Linked DNA regions of Candidatus Puniceispirillum marinum IMCC1322. The protein of the gene in region 1 binds, or shares a complex with, the protein of each later gene. Links are inferred from orthologs where the notes say so. Each region holds a gene or a part of one and is shown on either strand. Other genes may lie near its edges.

Evidence for each region. Proteins that work in one complex are often made in the same cells at the same time.
Region 2: the proteins of moaD (region 1) and moaE are in contact, whole or in part, in a crystal structure (PDB 1FMA), measured with the Escherichia coli proteins. The link is inferred for Candidatus Puniceispirillum marinum IMCC1322 from one-to-one orthologs.

The regions. Positions count from the first base shown.
Region 1 is NC_014010.1:2,409,080-2,415,195, forward strand. Bases 3,335-6,116 are described here. They hold moaD (molybdopterin converting factor subunit 1), read right to left. Parts: upstream 4,964-6,116; coding sequence 4,706-4,963; downstream 3,335-4,705. Other genes in these bases: SAR116_RS11300 (MarR family winged helix-turn-helix transcriptional regulator), read right to left, coding at 3,335-3,642; SAR116_RS11305 (branched-chain amino acid aminotransferase), read left to right, coding at 3,770-4,648; pgsA (CDP-diacylglycerol--glycerol-3-phosphate 3-phosphatidyltransferase), read right to left, coding at 5,012-5,578; uvrC (excinuclease ABC subunit UvrC), read right to left, coding at 5,646-6,116. In the rest of the region: SAR116_RS11280 (TetR family transcriptional regulator), read left to right, coding at 81-761; SAR116_RS11285 (tRNA-binding protein), read left to right, coding at 727-1,092; SAR116_RS11290 (ATP-binding protein), read right to left, coding at 1,102-2,421; SAR116_RS11295 (response regulator), read right to left, coding at 2,421-3,113; more of SAR116_RS11300, read right to left, coding at 3,145-3,334. UniProt on the Escherichia coli protein: Involved in sulfur transfer in the conversion of molybdopterin precursor Z to molybdopterin.
Region 2 is NC_014010.1:2,716,311-2,719,207, reverse strand. What follows is about bases 73-2,897. They hold moaE (molybdopterin synthase catalytic subunit MoaE), read right to left. Parts: upstream 1,807-2,897; coding sequence 1,339-1,806; downstream 73-1,338. Other genes in these bases: SAR116_RS12870 (molybdopterin molybdotransferase MoeA), read right to left, coding at 1,809-2,897; SAR116_RS12880 (SIR2 family NAD-dependent protein deacylase), read right to left, coding at 517-1,281; SAR116_RS13410 (class I SAM-dependent DNA methyltransferase), read left to right, coding at 73-500. In the rest of the region: more of SAR116_RS13410, read left to right, coding at 1-72. UniProt on the Escherichia coli protein: Converts molybdopterin precursor Z to molybdopterin. This requires the incorporation of two sulfur atoms into precursor Z to generate a dithiolene group. The sulfur is provided by MoaD.

The DNA.
Region 1 (6,116 bases):
GATTTTGACTGCTGGCTGGAAATCTGCGTCTATTTTCTTATATAGTGAGTATCAATCCATTATTGCTGGGTAAAGATGTGATGCATGACGCCGATCAGGATACCACTATAGTTATGAGCCAGCTTGCCGCGGTTGCCTTTGACATGCTGGCAGATAAGCCGCTTGAGCAGATCAGCCTTGATGATGTTGCTGATGCGGCCGATATCGATCGTAGCTATGCTGCGATTTGTGCGGGCACTGTTTCGGCGCTGATTTTGCATCATCTATCGATGCTTGATAACAAGGCGATGAGTGAAACCTATGACGATCTCAAAGATGCTGGTGAGGTGTCGATCCGCGAAAAGATCCTCGAAGCTATTTTGCACCGTTTTGAGGTCTATAATCCGCATAAAAAGGCCGTGGCTTCGCTGGCTAAATCGGCGCTACGCACCCCGCCCTTTGGTCTGGAATTATTAGCCAGGCGCGTAGCCATTACCCGCCGCCTGTTATTATTATGTGGCGATAATCCGCATGGCTGGCAAGGCGAAGCCCGCATTCACGGTGTTGTGGGCGTGATGGTGGCTAGTGCGCGTGTTTGGCACAAAGATGATTCCCCTGATTTATCGATGACAATGAAGGAAATTGACCGTCGTCTTGAACAGGCCGAAGATTGGGGATATTCACTTGGGGTTTTTGGTCGTGGCGCGTCCAGACAAAAATCTGATGCGGCCGATAGGGCGGATGCCGATGTCGCCGCAAATAAAGAAGCCGATCATGACTGAAGCGCATTTTGACGATTTTCTCAAACTTGATATTCGTTGCGGTACGATCATAAAGGCCGAACCCTTTCCCGAAGCGCGCAAACCGGCGGTCAAGCTGGTTATTGATTTTGGCGGTGATCTGGGGACGCGCAAATCATCTGCGCAAATAACCAAACATTATGATTGCGATGCGTTACTGGGCAAGCAGGTCATGGCGGTAGTTAATTTTCCACCGCGCCAGATTGGTCCTGTCATGTCCGAGGTGCTAACACTTGGTGTGCCTGATGATGCTGGCGAAGTGGTGCTGGTCTGTCCCGATAAATCGGTGCCGGATGGTGGCCGCCTCTATTAGATCACAAGGCTACATAGGTAGCTTTATGGTCACCCGTAAACCGCCCAATGGTGAATTCAATAACGTCAGTTCGCCGCCATGCCCCAGCACAATGTCGCTGGCAATTGACAGCCCCAGTCCGGTGCCACCTGTTTTACGGTTGCGTGATTCCTCGAGCCGGATAAAGGGTCGGATCGCATCGGCGCGCAATTCTTCGGGGATGCCCGCCCCATTATCATCAAATATAAAGGTGATTTCATCATTGCGAATGCGCACCGTGACAACGGTCTTGGTCGAATAGCGCACGGCATTGGAAATGATATTTGAAAAGGCGCGCTGGATGGCATTGCGGCGAATGGAAAAAGGCGGGACTGCCGGTTCGGGGGCTTCAAAGCTGATATCAAAATCATGGGCTTTGGCGGCCTGACTGACCAGCCGGGATAACATCTTGTCCACTTCAACTTCTACCGTTGGTTCTTCACCTTCGCCGGCGGCAAAAGACAGATAACCGTCAATCATATCTTCCATTTCGTCGATATCCTGACGGATGGCCTTAAGATCATCATTATCTTCCATCAGCGCCAATTGCAGTCTGACTCTTGTAAGGGGTGTACGTAAATCATGGCTAACACCGGCAAGCATGGCAGTACGCTCGTTTAACTGCCGCATGATACGGTGGCGCATAGCCTGAAAGGCGCGGCCTGCCAGCCGCACTTCCTGCGCCCCTTCAAGCCGGTAATCAGGGGCTTGGCGTCCTAGACCCAATTGTCGTGCGGCATTGGCAAGCCGGTGAATCGGACGTACCTGACCACGCAGAAAAATCAGCGCCACGCCGAATAGAATGATCGAAGACCCGACTGTCCAGCCGATGAATGTCCAGCTGGTCGAGCTGAAAATGCGCTTGCGGCTGGCATAGATGCGCAGCACACCGCTACCAAGTTCGATATCAACCGAGATCAGATTCGGATTGCTATCGACATCGACATACCACGGCAATGTTACACGTTTGGCAAGTTCTGTCCGCAACATCTGTTCGGCAAAGGTGTCTGCGGGCGTCACATTGGTTTCGGCAAGGCTGGCATCTTTGGTAAAGTTGATCGGAAAGGAAAAATATTGCCAGCCGTGATCCATAATGACCTGAAGCTCTTCGTCAGTCGGATCCGGTCCAAGCCCTTCCAGCAGATAGGCAAATTCGGATGTCAGGCTTGACGCCATATGGCGTGTTACCGTGTCCCAATGGCGCTCATAGAAAATGAATACGGTGATAATCTGCACAAAAATCATCGGTGCCAGAATAATCGATAACATCCGGCCAAATAGTGTTTTGGGAAGAAACTCGCGTAACTGCATTATCTGGGCGGCCTATCTGTACGTAAAAGCCAGCCACGATTCCGGACGGTTTGCAAAAATACTGGATGCCGCGGATCGGGTTCCAGTTTCCGCCGTAATCGGGCGACCGCAACATCGATTGATCGGCCTTCCATGCGCCCTTCAACCGCGCTGGACAGATCATCACGCGACAGCACCGTATCCGGAGCATTGGCAAAACTTGCCAGAAGTTGCTGTTCGGCCGTGGTTATGTGAATGCGTTCCTCGTCACGTGTCAGCGTACTTGTGGCGGGATCAAAGGCGAAAGGCCCGAAATTGATCAGCGCATTAGGCTCATGACTGATGGTTGCTTTACGTTCCAGAATACGTTTGATCCTTAATACAAGTTCACGCGGTTCAAATGGCTTTGACATGTAATCATCGGCGCCTGTTTCCAGCCCTTCGATTCGATGTTCGGTCTCTGACATGGCGGTCAGAAATAAAACTGGCACATTATCCTTTTTGCGCAATTCTTGTAAAAACTCCAGCCCGGTTTCGCCAGGCATCATGATGTCGATTATCAACAGATCAAATACAAGGCATGTCAGAATCTGGCGGGCTTCACTGGCATTAGCGGCATCGGTGACACGAAAACCGCTTTCCTCCAGAAACCGGCGCAAAAGATCACGCAGACGTTCGTCATCATCAATAACCAGAATGTGATGCTGACTCATTATTGTGTGCCTCTTGCGATCATCATGGCGATCACTTCGGTTTATCGTCAAAACTGTCTATTTGGTCGCGCGTTGATTGATCAACTAACCCGCGTAAGACACGTTGAAATCCCTCAACAGCGTCAACCCCGGCTTCACGATAGGCGCGTGCGAATCGTTTGCCTTGCAGGCTTGTCAGTTGATGTTCAAGCGCGGTGCCTTTATCGGTCAGATATAGCAATCTTTGTCTGCGATCCGTAGTGCCGGTTTCCTGCAAAACAAACCCATCTTCCATCAAGGCTGATAATACACGCGATAGGCTTTGCTTGGTAATATTCAGAATAACCAGAAGTTCGGATACGGAAATCCCCGGGCTACGCCCGATAAAATAGATGGCACGATGATGCGCCCGTCCCATATTCTGGTCTTCCAGAATCGAGTCGGGTTCACCTGTAAAGTCACGATAGGCAAAGAACATCAGTTCTATTCCCCGTCGAAGCTCCTCCTCGCGTAAAAAAAGAGCCTTGCCAATCGGTTTTATGTCAGCCATGTTGACCAATTATAATTATGCCAGAATATCTTGATACCTTAGGTAACATAAAATGGCCAGTTTGGAACTAAACAACGCACAAAACATTAAGATTTTTGACGTTGTTGACAGAATTTAGGAGCTAACAATGGCGTTAATTCCATTTGATGATAGAGATGGATCGATTTGGTTAGACGGTGAAATTGTGCCATGGCGTGATGCCAAAACACATACACTTAGCCACGGTTTACATTATGCAAGCCTCGTTTTTGAGGGTGAGCGCGTATATTCAGGCGTTGTCTTTGAAGGTGTTCGGCATACAAAACGTCTGCGCCAGTCATGCAACATTCTGGATTTTGATATTCCGATCACCGACGATGAGGTTGAAGCTGCCAAACTGGCAGTTGTCGAAGCCAATAATATTGTTGATGGATATGTGCGGGCATTTTGCTGGCGCGGGTCGGAAATGATGGCAATCTCGGCCCAGCAGACAACAACGCATGTCGCTATCGCCGCTTGGGAATGGCCAAGCTATTTTGATCCCGAAACCAAGATGAAAGGCATCACGCTCGACATTTCGCAATGGCGACGTCCATCACCTGAGTCGGCGCCTGTACAAGCCAAAGCAGCTGGTCTCTATATGATCTGTACCCTCTCCAAGCATGCGGCTGAAAAAAAGGGCTTTCAGGACTCGCTGATGCTTGATTACCGCGGCTATATTGCCGAGGCGACGGGCGCGAATGTATTTTTCATCGATGGCGAAGGCACTATCCATACGCCTATTCCTGACTGCTTCTTGAATGGCATTACCCGCCAGACCGTGATTGAAATGGCCAAATCGATGCAGATCAAGGTTGTCGAGCGGCATATGAATCCTGAAGACATGGCTAGCATGAAGGAATGTTTTCTCACAGGCACCGCGGCCGAGGTAACGCCGGTATCACAGATCGGGGATTACAAGTTCACCCCGTCCGATATCAGCCGCCAGCTTGTTGACGGCTATGAAAATTTGGTGCGTGGACGTTAAACAGCTCTGCCTAGGTTTAAACTGATCTTTAAGCCGATATGGGCAAGCCAATATGGGCTAGCCACCGGTAACGGGTGGGAAGAAAGCAATCTCGTCGCCAGTGGCAATCTCTGTGTCGATACTGCCATAGGTGCGGTTTACCGCCACCCGTACTGTTTCCATATCGCCCAGCGCTTTTGCATGGCCATCCGATTGTGCTTTCAGATAAGCGACGATATCGCCGACAGTGTGCATATCGGCGTTTATCTTTATGTCTTCGGTCGCGCATCCGGTATGTTCGCGTAACCATGCAAAATATAAAATAGTGACCATCATTACCTCAGGTGGCTTCGCAGTATCTTAATTTTGTAGTCGGATATGAAATTACCTATTTGGAACTTGCCGCAACCCAGCGACTATATATCCCATGCCTGTCTGTAAGGTCAGCAATGTAGCCACCCATAACAACATCAAGCCGATATCATGTGCATAGATAAGGCTGGGGAAGGCAGGTGCGCCAATCAATGTGCCCAGCGCCAGAATCTGCACCGTTGTTTTCCATTTGGCAAGGCGGGTAACCGGCACGGTAAAACTGATCTTGGCCAGATATTCACGCAAGCCGGAAATCATGAATTCGCGGCTTAGGATCAATAAGGCAGGCACAAGGAAAACCCAACCACTGGTCTGCACGCTTGCCAATGCCAGCAGCACTGCGCCGATAAGCATTTTGTCGGCAATAGGGTCAAGCATTTCACCAAAGCCTGACTCAATCTTCATCTGACGGGCCAGCATACCATCCAGATAATCTGTAATGCTGGCAATCGTGAATAGGATGAAGGCGACAAAATAGCCATAGGACACATCGTCGATCCAAATCATGATGGCAATGACAGGCGTCACGGCAATCCGTAACATAGTCATCCAGTTGGGTATGCTATCGATAGACATCATGTTATTGCCTTTAGCTTGCTGGTCAGAGGGTTTTAACAACCCGCATTGCTATGTTTATCCCAATACATCATTTCTGACCACTATAGAACCAATCAAAAATCTGTTGTGCAAATGTTTTTGAAATACCTTCGACCGCTTCCAGATCTTTCAGCCCTGCAGCCGAGACCGCACGCGCCGATCCGAAATGTGCCAATAAGGCCTTTTTGCGTTTGGGGCCGATGCCTGGCACGGCATCAAGCGGGCTGGTAAGTTCGGTTTTGAGACGTTTACTGCGATGCGTGCCGATGGCATAGCGATGTGCTTCATCGCGAAGCCGTTGCAGAAAATGCATGGCCGAGGCGTTTGGCGGCAAGGTAAAGCTCTGACGGCCATTCATGTGAAATTGTTCGCGGCCAGCGTTACGGTCAGGGCCTTTTGAAATGGCCACAACATCAATATCGCTCACGCCCAGTTCTTCCATCACTTCGGTCACCGCCGATAGCTGGCCTTTGCCACCATCGATTAGCAATAAATCCGGCCAGTTATCAGACAGGCGATC
Region 2 (2,897 bases), 300 kb from region 1 along the record:
CCGCGCCGCAGGATGCCGTAGCCGGATTTGTCGATATTGTTCCTGATAGACAGGCGCGCATTCTGGACATCGGGTGCGGAACCGGGCTGGTTGGGGTTTTGCTGGCCGCACGCGGCTATAGCCATATTGATGGTGCCGATCTGTCGGCGGAAATGCGCGCTGTGGCTGCAAAGCATGGCGTCTATCACAACCTGTTCACGCTTGATATGACCGATGATTACGGCATTGACGACCCGTATGATGCGGCAATCTGCGTTGGTGTGTTCGGTTTTGGCCCACCGCATATTGAACATCTGCATCATATTATGGGCGCCGTCAAACCGGGGGCACCTGTTGTGCTGACGGTAAATAATGCGGGCTGGGCAGCGCGTGACTGGGATGCCAGCTTTATCCCGCATTTAGCAAAATATGAGATCGAACTGGTTGCCGATACACGCATTCGCTATCTGACCAAGGAAGATATTGACGGCCGCCTGATTCATTTACGACGGGCGTCCTAGGCAGATTCAGGCTTGCTTAATTACCAGAAGTCTGACTGGCAATATAGTCGGCGGCGGTCATCGCGTGATAGGTGATATCCGGTACGCCAAGATCGACAGGTGACGGATCGACTATATCAATAGGTATCCGGCGTGCCAGCCCCATGCGCAGGGCAATGGCAGTGATATTAACACTAAAAGACGTGCCGATGAACACCATGGCGGAAGCCGTGTCCATCCAATGTTCGGCTTCACTCATCCGGTATAGATCAGTATAAAATTCGTCAAATAGCAACACATAGGGTTTCAACGACACGCCCAATTCCGGTATCTGCGTGCGGGTGCTGATTTTGAACTGTTCAAGCAGGGCGTTTGTCAGGCGTTCGTCATCATCCTGATCAAGTGCCGCAACAGGTTCCCATGGGGCATCAATCAGCGCGATATCGCCGCCACCGCTAAATGACTGTTCATGTAGTAAGGTGACCTTATCAAGCCGCCCATGAATCGAGATGTAATCCGCATTGCCAGCTTTACCATCCAGCCCGTCAATATTCTGGGTGATAAGCTGTTTATCAGCCAGCCAGCCATGCACCATATTTGGCGCGACATTACGGTAACTGGCAAAACGCCGATAATACCACAGCAGAAATTGACCCGGGTCATTCATATACATGGCACGGGTGGCCATTTCCTGTGGGGTGTAATTATGACTGCCGATTGTCCAGAACCCGTCTTCGCCGCGAAAGGTGGGAATACCACTATCCACGCTAACGCCCGCGCCAGTTACATATAAAACAGACATTCAGCATTCCTTTCTAGCCACATTTATTTTCGGGCGATCAGACCCATATCCAAACAGCTAGTCGGCATCGTCCCAGCGGTCAGCCGCCGCATCATCCGATGCCCGTGCCGCGACCCAGCTTTCACCCGATGCATCTTCGGCTTTTTTCCAGAAAGGTGCCTTGGTTTTCAGATAATCCATGATGAAACTGGCTCCGGCAAAGGCGGCTTCACGATGCGCCGCCGCGACACCAACAAAAACGATATTATCCTCTGGCAGTAACCGACCAATACGATGAATGACGGTGACCGCCGACAATGACCAGCGTGCCTTGGCGGTGTCAATGATGCTGGAAATTTCGGCTTCGGTCATGCCCGGAAAATGTTCCAGCGTCAAAGCGGTCACATGCGTGCCATCATCATCATCACCGCGCACGGTGCCAGTAAAGGTTACAATGGCCCCCACCGCACGCGCCTTGAGTGCATCATGTTCACCAGCAATATCAAAATCAGCTTCGGTGATCCGCACATTCTTGTCCGCATCCATAATCACAGACCCCGTTCGACAAATGGTAAAAAAGCCAATGGCATACCGACCTCGACACCTGCATTATCAAGCGGGATTTCAACCAGCCCATCAGCCCCTGTCAAAGATGATATAACACCTGCACCACGCCGTCCATGAATCTGAATTTGCTGGTCTTTTCCTGAACCTTGAAGCGTTGCACGAAGATATTCGGCACGGCCCGGTTTCTTTTTATGGCTAAAGCCCGCAGGCACTGTCACGCGCAACGGGGTGCGCGCAATTCCGCCTGCCAATTTATCAAGAAGCGGCATGATCAAAAGCTTGGCACAGACGAATGCCGCGACCGGATTGCCGGGCAGGCAGAAAATAAACTTATCTTCAACACGACCAACTGCCATCGGGCGACCGGGCTTCATTGCCAATCGCCATAAAGCGCATTCGGCACCCACCATTTTCATCGCCGCCTGCGTATGATCTTCGATGCCATCCGAAGCCCCGCCAGACGAAATGACAATATCACTATGCACCAACGCCGCCTGATAGGCATTGGCCAAGGCATCGCGGTCATCGGCAACAATGCCGCCATCATGCAAATTCAGCGCCTCGCCAGCTAATGCCGCCATCAACATCGGGCGGTTGGCATCATAAATCTGGCCAAAGCCGGTGCCATTATCAGCCGCCATGACATCGATGATTTCATCACCTGTTGACAGCATTGTTGCTGTTAATTTGTTCTGCACATCAACCGTCTTATGACCTGCCGCCGCCAGCTGTCCAATCATAGGCGCATGGATCCGCGTGCCAGCAGAGAGGATTATCTCGCCCACTGCCAGATTTTCACCAACAGGCCGGTTATTCGCCCCTATTTGTAGCATTTTATCAAACCGCACATGATTATCGTGGCGGGTGCAATCTTCGTGCATGGCAACGGCGTTGACACCATCGGGCATCACCGCACCGGTATAGATTTCCACCGCTTCATCTTTGGCAATCGTGCCCGTAAACGGATGTCCCGCGCGCGCCTGTCCGGCAATGGGGAATAGATGATCGGGATTAGCGGCCAAGGTTTCGGCGTCAATAGCATAGCCATCAACCGCCGCATTCGCCGTTGC